Regions from separate parts of the Stenotrophomonas sp. ZAC14D1_NAIMI4_1 genome, predicted to be linked through region 2. Evidence: predicted binding sites of a transcription regulator. Region 2 holds the regulator's gene; each other region holds the start of a gene.
What was found. The regulator HrcA, encoded in region 2, represses chaperone genes, less so after heat shock. The targets are predictions, from matches to a motif close to TTNGCACTCNNNNNNNNNGAGTGCNAA.
Positions count from the first base shown of each region.

Region 1: the regulator HrcA is predicted to act here: its motif matches at 2,672-2,698, upstream of C1927_RS18930 (co-chaperone GroES).
Region 3: the regulator HrcA is predicted to act here: its motif matches at 2,403-2,429, upstream of rpoH (RNA polymerase sigma factor RpoH).

Region 1 is NZ_CP026001.1:4,150,298-4,154,392, reverse strand. Features, by position in the region: gene C1927_RS18945 (protein-disulfide reductase DsbD domain-containing protein) at 1-199, opposite strand, end outside; gene cutA (divalent-cation tolerance protein CutA) at 196-534, opposite strand; gene C1927_RS18935 (endonuclease) at 602-2,422, opposite strand; gene C1927_RS18930 (co-chaperone GroES) at 2,745-3,032, shown strand; gene groL (chaperonin GroEL) at 3,114-4,095, shown strand, end outside.
Region 2 is NZ_CP026001.1:1,932,357-1,936,451, reverse strand. Features, by position in the region: gene dnaK (molecular chaperone DnaK) at 1-804, opposite strand, end outside; gene grpE (nucleotide exchange factor GrpE) at 990-1,505, opposite strand; gene hrcA (heat-inducible transcriptional repressor HrcA) at 1,569-2,633, opposite strand; gene recN (DNA repair protein RecN) at 2,748-4,095, shown strand, end outside.
Region 3 is NZ_CP026001.1:4,193,919-4,198,013, forward strand. Features, by position in the region: gene C1927_RS19130 (hypothetical protein) at 1-70, shown strand, start outside; gene purD (phosphoribosylamine--glycine ligase) at 129-1,412, shown strand; gene rpoH (RNA polymerase sigma factor RpoH) at 1,516-2,391, opposite strand; gene C1927_RS19145 (TonB-dependent receptor) at 2,691-4,095, opposite strand, start outside.

The sequences.
Region 1 (4,095 bases), 2.2 Mb from region 2:
CGCTGGTGCGGTGGCGATACAGGTAATAGCCGGGGGCGATCTTGAACTGCAGTTGGATCTGGCCACGTTCGGGCGCACTGGCGGTCAGCGCGAACGCCTGGTCGACCGGCAGCAGGTCCTTCTCATCCAGCGCGAAGGCCGGCAGGGACAGCCAGAGCAGGGCGCACAGTGCGGCGCCACGAGCAAACAACTTCATCAATCGGTGTCCTCCCGGGTCTGTGCCCGGATCCAGTCCAGATACGCCGGCAGGCCGGCCCGGGTTTCGACCGCGATGCACTCCGGGAGTTCATACGGATGCAGTTCGACGATGCGGGCGATTGCATCATCGACGCGGCTCGCCGTGGTCTTCACCAGCAACTGCAGTTCGGCGTCGGTGATGACGTCGCCCTGCCAGCGGTAGGTCGACTGTGCGCCATCCAGGCGGGTGACACACGCCGCCAGGCGCTCGCTGACCAGCGCGTGCGCGATGCGCTCGGCACTGGCCCGGTCCGGGCAGGTGGTCAACAGCAGGAGGACGGGATCGACGGTCGACATGACCGCCGAGTATAGGGCCGCCGCCGGGTCAGGACCCGGCGGCGGCATGGACCGCTGCGTTGCGCGGTCAGTTGGCCAGCTGGCAGCTGGTCGGCTTTGCCGAGGTGAACAGGGCGGGGGTCGCCCACTCGGGGTGGTCGATGAACGGGTTGCGGTTGCCCTGGAACGAGTAGATCACGTCATTTCGCGCACGTTCGGCGGCATCCGGCGGGTCGGACAGGTGCCAGTCGATCAGGGTCGACAGCAGGCCCATGTAGGCCGGCGAGCTGCTGGTCTTGACGATCTTGCTGCGGTCGTCGGTCAGTTCCAGGTCCGGTTCGGACTGGCCGGTGGCCGCATCCTTGCCGCCCTCATAGCGGATGGCCATGTACATCACCGCACGCGCCATGTCGCCCTTGCGCTTGCCCCACACCTCGAAGGTGCCGGTGTTGCCGTCGGGGGTACGCACCCAGTTGGAATTGCCCGGGTAACCGCCGCTGCCGCCGCCCTGGCCGTTGTTGGCCTCGGTGGCGCGCTCGCCGCAGTTGGCATCGCACTTGCCGAACGGCTTGTTGCCACGGTCGGCATTCCACTGCGCATCGGTCAGGTACAGCATGTGGGTGTCGGTGTACGGGGCGTACGGCAGGCCCTTGTCGCCGGTGGTGCTGGCAAAGCCCAGCGAGTTCGGCCAGGTGTGCTCGCGGTTGTAGGTCAGGCCGCTGCCCGTGCCCGCACGGCTGCTCACCTTGGTGTAGCTGTGGTTGCGATAGGCATCGAGGATCTTGCCGCTGTTGTTCGGGTCTTCGTCGGCAATTTCCAGGATGGTCCAGGTGCTGGTGCCCGAGCCGCTGTACGGGTAGGCGGTGTGCCCCTTGATGGTCTCGTGCAGCGAGCAGCGCAGCTGGCTCGGGCTGGAGGTGTTCACCTTGGAGTAGTAGCCCTCCGGGGTGCCCGGGTTGCCGGGATTGCCGGGGTCCGGATTGCCCGGGTCCGGGTTGCCGGTGGTGCTGGCCACGGTGAAGGCGATGCGGCTGTCAGCGGCCGGGTGCGCGCCCTGGTTGTCGGTGATGCGCGCGGCGCGGATGTCGAAGCGGCAGGCCTCACCGGCCACCAGGGCGGTGTTGGTCGACAGCTTCACGGTCTTGCCGCTGCCCGGCCAGGTCAGCGGCACGCTGCCCGATTTGCCGCAGCTCAGGGCGAAGGCGCCGCTGGCCAGGGTTACCGTCTCGCTGAACACCACTTCCAGATCGGCCGCGGCCGGGAAGGTGCTGCTGCCCTGCGCCGGGGTGGTGGTGGTCACCGACGGCGGGGTGTTCGGGCCGCCCGGGGTGCCGCCACCGCCGCTGAAGGTCTGGTTGTTGTTGCAGCGGCCGAAGGTCTCACCGGCCGATTCGGCCCAGGTGAAGTGGGCGTACTGGCTGCCGCTGCCGGTCAGCTGCAGCGAGGTGCCCGGGGCGGTGCTGTTGGTTTCGGCAACCGGGATGTTCTGGCTGGTCATGCCGGCGGCGGGGCCACCGGAGGCGGTGATCGCGCCTTCGTAGCTGAGGAACTGGACCACCTTGCCGCTGGCGTCGACCAGGGCGATGCCGTCGTTGGGGCCGTTCTGGAGGCCGTTGGTCGGGTAGGTAACCACCGCGAGGGTGGCGCTGCCGCAACCGGCGGCGGTGCCGGCCGGCACCGGCTTGTTGTCGTACACCACGGCAGCCGAGGCGTTGGCGCCGTTGTACAGGTACAGGCGGTAGCCGGACAGGTCCTCGCCCGCGGTGGCGACCACTTCGATGGCTTCGCCGACGTCACCGGCCGGGGTGCTGTCGTCGTAGTGCAGTTCGTTGATGAAGACCTCGGCCTGGGCCGGCGCGGCGGCCAGCGCCAGCAGGCAGGCGGCGGCGAGCGGGGACAGCAATCGCATCGACTACTCCTTGTGATTGGGAATGCCGGGCGAGCCTAAGGCCGAACGCGTGACACTTTGTCGTAACTGAACGCCAGATATCTGACACTGCGACGCAGTTCACCAAAATTGCGGGAACCGGCCCTGGCTCCCGTCTGTCTGTCGCCGCAGCGCACGGTCGAAAAATTTTCCGCCACGGGGCTTGAAAGGCCCGGGGGCAGCTCCATCTCTGTCCTGCTCCCGACCTGTCGGGCTTTTTCACGAGCAATGCTGGCAGTCACCTGGGGTGAGTGCTAACATCGCCAGACTTTTTCAGACCAATCAATAACTTAAGAGGTCTCTCATGAGCATCAAGCCGCTGCACGACCGCGTTGTGGTCAAGCCGATCGAAGCCGACGAAATCTCCGCCGGTGGCATCGTCATTCCGGATTCGGCCAAGGAAAAGTCCACCAAGGGTGAAGTCGTCGCCGTCGGCCCGGGCAAGGCCCTGGACAACGGCACCGTGCGCGCCCCGTCGCTGAAGGTTGGCGACAAGGTCATCTACGGCCAGTACGCCGGCAGCTCGTACAAGAGCGAAGGCGTCGAGTACAAGGTCCTGCGCGAAGACGACGTGCTCGCCATCATCGGCTGAGCCTCGGCGCGACCTGCTTTCCTGTAAGACATCCCTTTTCGTCGCCGGGCCTGGCCCGGCGCAAACATCGAGGTAATCGCAATGGCTGCCAAGGATATTCGTTTCGGTGAAGACGCCCGTTCGCGCATGGTGCGCGGCGTCAACGTTCTCGCCAATGCCGTCAAGGCCACCCTGGGCCCGAAGGGCCGCAACGTCGTGCTGGAAAAGAGCTTCGGCGCTCCGACCATCACCAAGGACGGCGTCTCCGTCGCCAAGGAAATCGAACTGGCTGACAAGTTCGAGAACATGGGCGCGCAGATGGTGAAGGAAGTTGCTTCGCGCACCAACGACGACGCTGGCGACGGCACCACCACCGCCACCGTGCTGGCCCAGGCCCTGATCCGCGAAGGCGCCAAGGCTGTGGCCGCCGGCATGAACCCGATGGACCTGAAGCGTGGTATCGACAAGGCCGTCGTGGCCGCCGTTGCCGAGCTGAAGAACATCTCCAAGCCGACCGCCGACGACAAGGCCATTGCCCAGGTCGGTACCATCTCGGCCAACTCGGACGAGTCGATCGGCCAGATCATCGCTGACGCGATGAAGGAAGTCGGCAAGGAAGGCGTGATCACCGTTGAGGAAGGCTCGGGCCTGGACAACGAGCTGGACGTGGTCAAGGGCATGCAGTTCGACCGCGGCTACCTGTCCCCGTACTTCATCAACAACCAGCAGTCGCAGACCGCTGACCTGGATGACCCGTTCATCCTGCTGCACGACAAGAAGATCTCCAACGTCCGCGACCTGCTGCCGGTGCTGGAAGGCGTCGCCAAGGCCGGCAAGCCGCTGCTGATCGTTGCCGAAGAAGTCGAAGGCGAAGCGCTGGCTACCCTGGTGGTCAACACCATCCGTGGCATCGTCAAGGTCGTGGCCGTCAAGGCTCCGGGCTTCGGCGACCGTCGCAAGGCGATGCTGGAAGACATGGCCGTGCTGACCGGCGGCACCGTGATCTCCGAAGAAGTTGGCCTGTCGCTGGAAAAGGCCACCATCAAGGACCTGGGCCGCGCCAAGAAGGTGCAGGTTTCCAAGG
Region 2 (4,095 bases):
GGCGGCGTCCTTCAGGCGCTGCAGGGCCAGCGGATCCTTGCGCAGGTCGATGCCCTGGTCCTTGTTGAACTCTTCAACCAGGTATTCGATGACGCGGTTGTCGAAATCTTCGCCGCCCAGGAAGGTGTCACCGTTGGTGGCCAGCACTTCGAACTGCTTCTCACCGTCGACGTTGGCGATCTCGATCACCGAGACGTCGAAGGTGCCGCCGCCCAGGTCGTACACCACGATCTTGCGATCCTTGTTGTCGCCCTTGTCCAGGCCATAGGCCAGCGCGGCCGCGGTCGGCTCGTTGATGATGCGCTTGACGTCCAGGCCGGCGATGCGGCCTGCGTCCTTGGTCGCCTGGCGCTGGCTGTCGTTGAAGTAGGCCGGCACGGTGATGACCGCTTCGGTGACCTTCTCACCGAGGAAGTCCTCGGCGGTCTTCTTCATCTTTTCCAGCACCTTGGCCGAGATTTCCTGTGGCGCCATCTTCTTGGCATCGCTGGTGGACACCCAGGCATCGCCGTTGTCATGGGCCAGGATGCTGTACGGGACGTGGGCGATGTCCTTCTGCACTTCGGCGTCGGTGAACTTGCGGCCGATCAGGCGCTTCACCGCGTAGAAGGTGTTCTTGGGGTTGGTGACAGCCTGGCGCTTGGCCGAGGCGCCGACCAGGACTTCGCCGTCCTTGGTGTAGGCGACGATCGACGGGGTGGTGCGATCGCCTTCCGAATTCTCGATGACGCGGGCCTTGCCGCCGTCCATGATCGCCACGCACGAGTTGGTGGTGCCGAGGTCGATACCAATGATCTTGCCCATGGGGGAGACTCCTGAAGAATGCTTGTTGGTGTCAGTCCGGCCGGTCGGCCGGTGGATGAATGGGATGTGGGGGAGGCTCGTGGAACATTCAAGCCATCACCCGAACGCTGTGTTCAACCGTTCAAGGTCCGCCGGGCCTGGCCCGGCGCTACCCGACGGCGGTGGGCCGTTGCCGGCCCGGCGCGTCAATCGGCGGCCACTACCACCAGCGCCGGCCGCAGCAGGCGCTCGTTGAGCAGGTAGCCCTTCTGGAACACGGTCACCACGCTGCCGGGGGCGGCACCGGGGGCCGGCACCTGGCTGATGGCCTGGTGGTGTTCCGGGTTGAACGGCTGGCCGGTCGGGTCCAGCAGGACCAGGCCGTTGTCGGCGGCGACCTTCAGCAGCTGCTTGTAGGTCATCTCCAGCCCCTCGCGCAGCGGGTTGGCGTCGTCGCCGGCAGCCTTCAGGCCGGCATCCAGGCTGTCAAACACCGGCAGCAGCTCGCCCAGCAGCTTCTCGTTGGCGAACTTGCGGGCCTGGTCGATGTCGCGGGCCACGCGCTTGCGCTGGTTCTCCAGGTCGGCGCGCTCACGCAGCGCATCGGCCTTGACCTGCTCGACCTCGGCGCGCAGGCGCTCCAGTTCGTCATGGGTGCCTGCGGCAGCGGCCGCATCGGCGGCGCTCTGCTGGGCTTCGATATCTGGATGTTCTTGGTTCATGTCTGGGTCCCTGGCGGTCACTCTCCGCCTCCACCCACCCTAGTGTGGGCGGGATGCTGCGTTTCAAGCGTCTGCCGGCCCCGGACCGCGTCCCGGGGGCGAAAAGGCCGCCCCGAGCACGTCCGCGGTGGCCTGGACCAGCGGAATCACCCGGTCGTAGGCCATCCGCTTGGGCCCGATCACCCCCAGCACGCCCAGCACCTGCCCGTTGGCGGTATAGGGCGCTGTGACCAGCGAGACCCCCTGCAGCGGCATCATCCCGGTCTCTTCACCGATGAAGATGCGCACGCCCGGGGCCTGGATGGTCCGCTCCAGCAGCTGCAGGATCTCGCGCTTGCTGGAGAACAGTTCGAACAGTTCGCGCAGGCGTTCCAGGTCGGACAGGTCCTGCACCCCCATCAGCCGGGTCTGGCCGGCCACCAGCATGTCATCGGCCGGCGGCTGCAGGGCCTGCTCGGCCAGCTCGATGCTGTGGGCCAGCAGCAGCTCCAGCTCGGAACGGGCGTCGCGCAGCTCCAGCAGCAGGCGGGTGCGGATCTCGGCCAGCGGCAGGCCGGCAAAATGGGCATTGAGGTAGTTGGCCACCTGTTCCAGCTGGCCCGGCTCGAAGTCCTGGCGGGTCTCGATGACCCGGTTCTGCACCTCGTTGTCGGCAAACACCAGGATCGCCAGCACCCGGCGCCCGTCCAGCGCCACGAAATCGATCTGGCGGAAGGCGAACTGCTCGCGCCGCGGCGCGCTGACCACGCCCACGAAGTGGCTCATGGCCGACAGCAGCTCCGAGGCGCTGCCCAGCAGGGCCTGGGTACTGCCGCCTCCGGCCAGTTCGTGGCGCAGGCGGGCCAGTTCCCCCTCGCCCGGCGGCTGCATCTGCAGCAGGCTGTCCACGAACACCCGGTAGCCGTGCGCGGTCGGGATGCGCCCGGCCGAGGTATGCGGCGAGGCCAGCAGGCCCAGGTCCTCCAGGTCGCCCAGGATGTTGCGGATGGTCGCCGGACTGACCTCCAGGCCAGCCACGCGCGCCAGTGTCTGCGAGCCGACCGGCTCACCGTCCTGGATGTAACGCGCGATCAGCGTGCGCAGCAGATGGCGCGCACGCGGGGCAAGCTGGTCAGCGGAACCGTGCATGGAATCAACCTGTGAGACACGGACACTAGATAATGGCGGTGCGTCGCCTTGGCAAGTCATTGGACCACCCCGCCGCGCGTGCTAGCGTTGCGCGGCTCAGACACCCCTGTACCCATGCTCAGACATCTTTCGATCAAGGATTTTGCCGTCGTCCGCGCCACCGAACTGGAGTTCGGGCCCGGCATGACCGTTGTTTCAGGCGAGACCGGCGCCGGCAAGTCGCTGATGGTCGACGCGCTGGGCTTCCTGTCCGGCCTGCGCGCCGACAGCGGCGTGGTCCGCCACGGCGCCGCCCGCGCCGAGCTGTCGGCCGAGTTCGCCCTGGACCAGCTGCAGGCCGCACGCCAGTGGCTGGCCGACAACGAGCTGGACGATGAGGACCAGTGCCAGCTGCGCCGGGTGATCCGCGCCGACGGTGGCTCGCGCTCCTGGATCAACGGCCGCCCGGTGACCCTGGCACAGCTGGCCGAACTGGCAGGGCGGCTGGTGGAAATCCATGGCCAGCATGAGCAGCAGGCCCTGCTGACGCGCCCGTCGCAGCTGGCCCTGCTCGATGCCTATGCCCGCAACGAGGCCGAGCGCCGCCAGGTGCGCCGCGCCGCCGCCGCGTGGCAGGCGCTGGTCGATGAATCACTGGCGCTGTCGCAACAGGGCGACGTTTCCGACCGCATCGGCTTCCTCGAGCACCAGCTGCGCGAGCTCGACCGCGAGGACCTGGAACCCGAATCGATTGCCGCCCTGGGCGCCAGCCACCGTCGCCAGGCCCACGCCAGCGCCCTGCTGAGCGCCTGCCAGGCGGCCAGCAACCAGCTCAACGGCGACGACGGCAGCTCGGCGCTGGACCTGCTGCAGCAGGTGCGCCACGAGCTGTCACGCCTGATCGAGCACGACCCGCGCCTGGGCGAGGTGGACGGTTTGATCGAGAACGCCTCGATCCAGCTGCACGAAGCCCTGTCGCTGCTGGACCGGGTGCACGACGATCTCGATGCCGACCCGGAGCAGTTCGAGGAGAACGAGCGCCGCCTCGGCCGCCTGCACGACCTGGCCCGCAAGCACCGCGTGCCGATGGACGAACTGGGCGCGCAGCGCGAGCGCATGCATGCCGAAGTGGAGCAGCTGCGCGGCGCCGACGAGCGCCTGCAGCGCCTGGCCGGTGAGATCGACAAGGCTGCCGCCGCGTGGCGCGTGCAGGCCGAAGTGCTCAGCAGCAGCCGCCGCCAGGCCGCGACCGAACTGTCGGCCACCACCACCGGCATCATCGCCGAGCTGGGCATGGGCGGCGGCCAGTTCCTGATCGAGCTGGAACCGCAGGACAGCGGCAAGCCCGACCCGCAGGGTGCCGAGCGCGTGGAGTTCCTGGTGGCAGCCAATGCCGGGCAGCCACCGCGTGCGCTGCGCAAGGTCGCCTCCGGTGGCGAACTGTCGCGCATCTCGCTGGCCATCGAAGTGGCTGCGCTGGACC
Region 3 (4,095 bases), 2.3 Mb from region 2:
CTTCACGCTGGATCCGAAGACCTGGACCTATTCCTTCCCCGACGCGCTGCAACGCGAGGGCTGCGAGTGAACCACACGCGCCGCCGGGGACATCGCCCTTCCCTTCCCACGCAATCTGGAATCTCGTGATGAACGTACTTGTCATCGGCTCTGGCGGCCGCGAACACGCCCTGGCATGGAAGCTGGCCCAGTCCTCCCGTGTCACCGAAGTGATCGTGGCGCCCGGCAATGCCGGCACCGCCACCGAAGACAAGTGCCGCAACGTGGCGGTGAAGGTGACCGACATCGACGGCCTGCTGGCGCTGGCCCAGGCCGAAGGCGTGGCGCTGACCGTGGTCGGCCCGGAAGTGCCGCTGGTGGCCGGCGTGGTCGATCGTTTCCGCGCCGCCGGCCTGCGCATCTTCGGGCCGACCGCCGCCGCCGCGCAGCTGGAAGGCAGCAAGGCGTACGCCAAGGATTTCCTGGCCCGCCACAACATCCCCACCGCGTTCTATGCCGTGCACACCGAGGTGGACGCTGCGCTGGCCTACATCCGCGACAAGGGCGCACCGATCGTGGTCAAGGCCGATGGCCTGGCCGCTGGCAAGGGCGTGATCGTGGCGATGACCCAGGCCGAGGCCGAGGACGCGGTGCGTGACATGCTCTCGGGCAACGCCTTCGGCGATGCCGGTGCGCGCGTGGTCATCGAAGAATTCCTCGATGGCGAGGAAGCCAGCTTCATTTCGATGGTCGATGGCGTGCACGCGCTGCCGATGGCCACCTCGCAGGACCACAAGCGCGTGGGCGACGGCGATACCGGCCCGAACACCGGCGGCATGGGCGCCTACTCACCTGCGCCGGTGGTGACCCCGGAGGTGCATGCCCGCGTGATGCGCGAAGTCGTGAACCCGACCGTGCAGGGCATGATCGCCGATGGCATCCCGTTCACCGGCTTCCTCTATGCCGGCCTGATGATCGATGCCAGCGGTGCGCCGAAGGTGATCGAGTTCAACGTGCGCTTCGGCGACCCGGAAACCCAGCCGGTGATGCTGCGCCTGCAGTCGGACCTGGTGGACCTGGTGGAAGCGGCCATCGATGGCCGCCTGGACGCGGTGGACGCGCAGTGGGATCCGCGCCCGTCGCTGGGCGTGGTGCTGGCCGCCAGGCCTTACCCGGAAGCGCCGATCACCGGTGACGTGATTTCCGGCCTGGATGCAGTGCCCGCCAACGCCAAGGTGTTCCATGCCGGCACCACGCTGGATGCGCAGGGCCAGGTGCTCAGCGCGGGTGGCCGCGTGCTGTGCGTGGCCGCGCTGGGCGACAGCGTGCGCGACGCGCAGGCCAATGCCTACGCGGGCGTGGCCAAGGTGACCTGGGCCAACGAGTTCCACCGCACCGACATCGGCTGGCGCGCCATCGCACGCGAGGGTTGAGGCCCGCGCGGCGTCAGTAGATCCACGCCATGCGTGGATGAGCCCCACAAACAGGAAAGGCCCGGCATTGCCGGGCCTTTCTTCATTCCAACGCCACCCCGCTTTACGCGGTGAACAGCGCCTTCATCTTCTTCAGCGCGTTCGCTTCGACCTGGCGGATGCGCTCGGCGGACACGCCGTACTCATCGGCCAGTTCCTGCAGCGTCACCTTGCTGTCGGCATCCAGCCAGCGGCGGCGGATGATGTCGCGCGAGCGCGCATCCAGCTCGGCCAGGCCTTCGCGCAGCAGCTGCATCTGGTTGTCTTCGCTGTCTTCACGCTCGTAGGCCATCGACGGATCTTCGTCGTTGGACACCAGGAACGCAGCCGGCGACGGCGGCGCGTGGTCGTTGTCCTCGTCGGTCGGCGCATCGAAACCGATATCGCGGCCGGACAGGCGCGATTCCATTTCCATGACCTCGCGCTCGGACACGTTCAGGTCCTTGGCCACGGCGCTGACTTCGGCCGCGTTCATCCAGCCCAGGCGCGTCTTCGACTTGCGCAGGTTGAAGAACAGCTTGCGCTGCGCCTTGGTCGTGGCGACCTTGACGATGCGCCAGTTCTTGAGGATGAACTCGTGCATCTCTGCACGGATCCAATGCACGGCGAAGGACACCAGGCGCACGCCCATGTCCGGGTCGAAGCGCTTGACCGCCTTCATCAGGCCGATGTTGCCTTCCTGGATCAGGTCGCCCAGCGCAAGGCCGTAGCCGTTGTAACCGCGGGCCACGTGCACCACGAAGCGCAGGTGCGAATGCACCAGCTCACGTGCGGCGTCCAGATCGTCACCGTCGCGGAAACGACGGGCCAGGTCCTGTTCGTCATCGACCGACAGCACCGGAATCTGGTGCACGGCACCGATGTAGGCGTCCAGCGAACCGAGCGCACTGGGAATCGGGAGATTGTTTGCCACAAGGGCAGTAGAGGTGTTCTGGCTCATAGAGGCTCATCTTAGCAGTCCGGCTTTTGGACTGCTAAAGCGGGAGGAAGTTCCAGCGTTCCGTCAACGGAACACTGGGCGATTCAACATCCCTACCCTATCGCGTATTGATGACAATGGCGAGCAGGCTCGACCATGGTCGAATGCCATAAAAATCAATCACTTGCCCCGAATAAAGTGGATGAATGGTCGTTTTGGGCCGCAAAATCCCATCGGCCCACCCCATTCAGCCCGGCAATGTTGCCGGTCGTTCAGCCCAGCCAGGCCGCGAGTGCCACGCCCTGCGTGCCAAGGCAGCGCTAGTAGTACCCGGCCATGTTCAGGAAGAAGCCCTTCTGGTCGTACTTCAGCTCGGTCATGTCATCGCTGAACTCGGTGAAGTTGTAGCCTACGCCGACCTTGAAGTTCTCGCCCACACGGCGGTCCACGCCCAGCAGCCAGCCCTTGCGCACGCCGCCATCGCGCACCTTCAGCCAGCGGTGCTCGGCCAGCCCCTCCCACTGCGCGAACAGGCGGTAGCGCAGCTGCAGGGCCGCGAAGTCGGCGCGGCTGTCCAGCCAGGCGCCCTCGCCACGACCGGTCCGGTAGTCGCCCCAGCGCGAGGCCAGCTTGGCGGCCATCTCCCAGCGCTCGCCGATCTGGCGGATGCCTTCCAGCGACAGCACCTGCGAACGCTGGTCGTACAGGTTGCCGCCTTCCTGGCCCAGCGAGGCCACGTCATAGAGGTAGGTGAACTTGCCGAAGCCGGCCCAGCGCGTGTTGTCGTGCGGGCGCCAGGCGAAGCCGACGTTGGTCTCCACCAGCTTGGCATCGGCCACCGGGTTGATCCGGTCCTGGGTATCGGCGTAGTTGGCGCGCAGGGCGAAGCGCCAGTCCTCGTTGAGCTTGTACAGCAGGCGGTTGGTGGTCACCCACTGCTCGCGCTGCTCGGCACCGCTGTCGCGGCGGTATTCCAGCTTGCTGTTCCACTGCGCCACCGCATCGGTGCGGCCACCGCTGACGCTGTACGCGCGGCGGTTGATGCGGCCCACGGTGGATTCCAGCTCGCCATCCATCAGGGTGAAGCCCAGGTTCCAGCCCTGCGCCGGATAGAAATCCATGCCGAAGGTATGCACCAGGCCCGCGCTGTCCTGCCGGCGGTCCTTCAGGTACTGGCTTTCGTTGTAGACGTTCACCTGGTTGCTCAGGCGCCAGCGCTGGCCGACCGTCCAGCCGCTCTGCAGGCCGCTGTCGAACAACGGATCGGTGCCGGTGCGGTCGGTGCTGTAGCTGTAGCTGCCGTAGAGGCTGTGGTCGGGCGCCATGCGGTACTCGGCATCGACCTTGCCGCCATGGCCGCGGCTGCCGCCGCTGAGTTCGGCACCCACGCTGCTGCGGTCGCCAAACAGGTAGCGCGCGCCCAGGGTCAGCAGGTCGTTCTTCTCGTAGGCGCCGCCGTCATCGTCCAGGGTCACCTGGCCAGTGCCGTACAGCTCCCACGAGGAACCGAAGCGCTGGCGGTAGCCGATCGCCGCCAGCAGCGCCGAGACGTCCTGCAGTTCCTGTTCCTCGCGCACCCGGCGCAGTTCGCCGGTCAGCTGGCCATCGTTGCCCAGCCGCCATTCGGCGGTCAGCTGGCTCTGCTCCAGCGCCAGTTCGCCCTGCTCGGTGCGGGTATGGCGGCCGTACAGGCTGAAATCATCGGTGAGGTAGCCGAGGAATTCC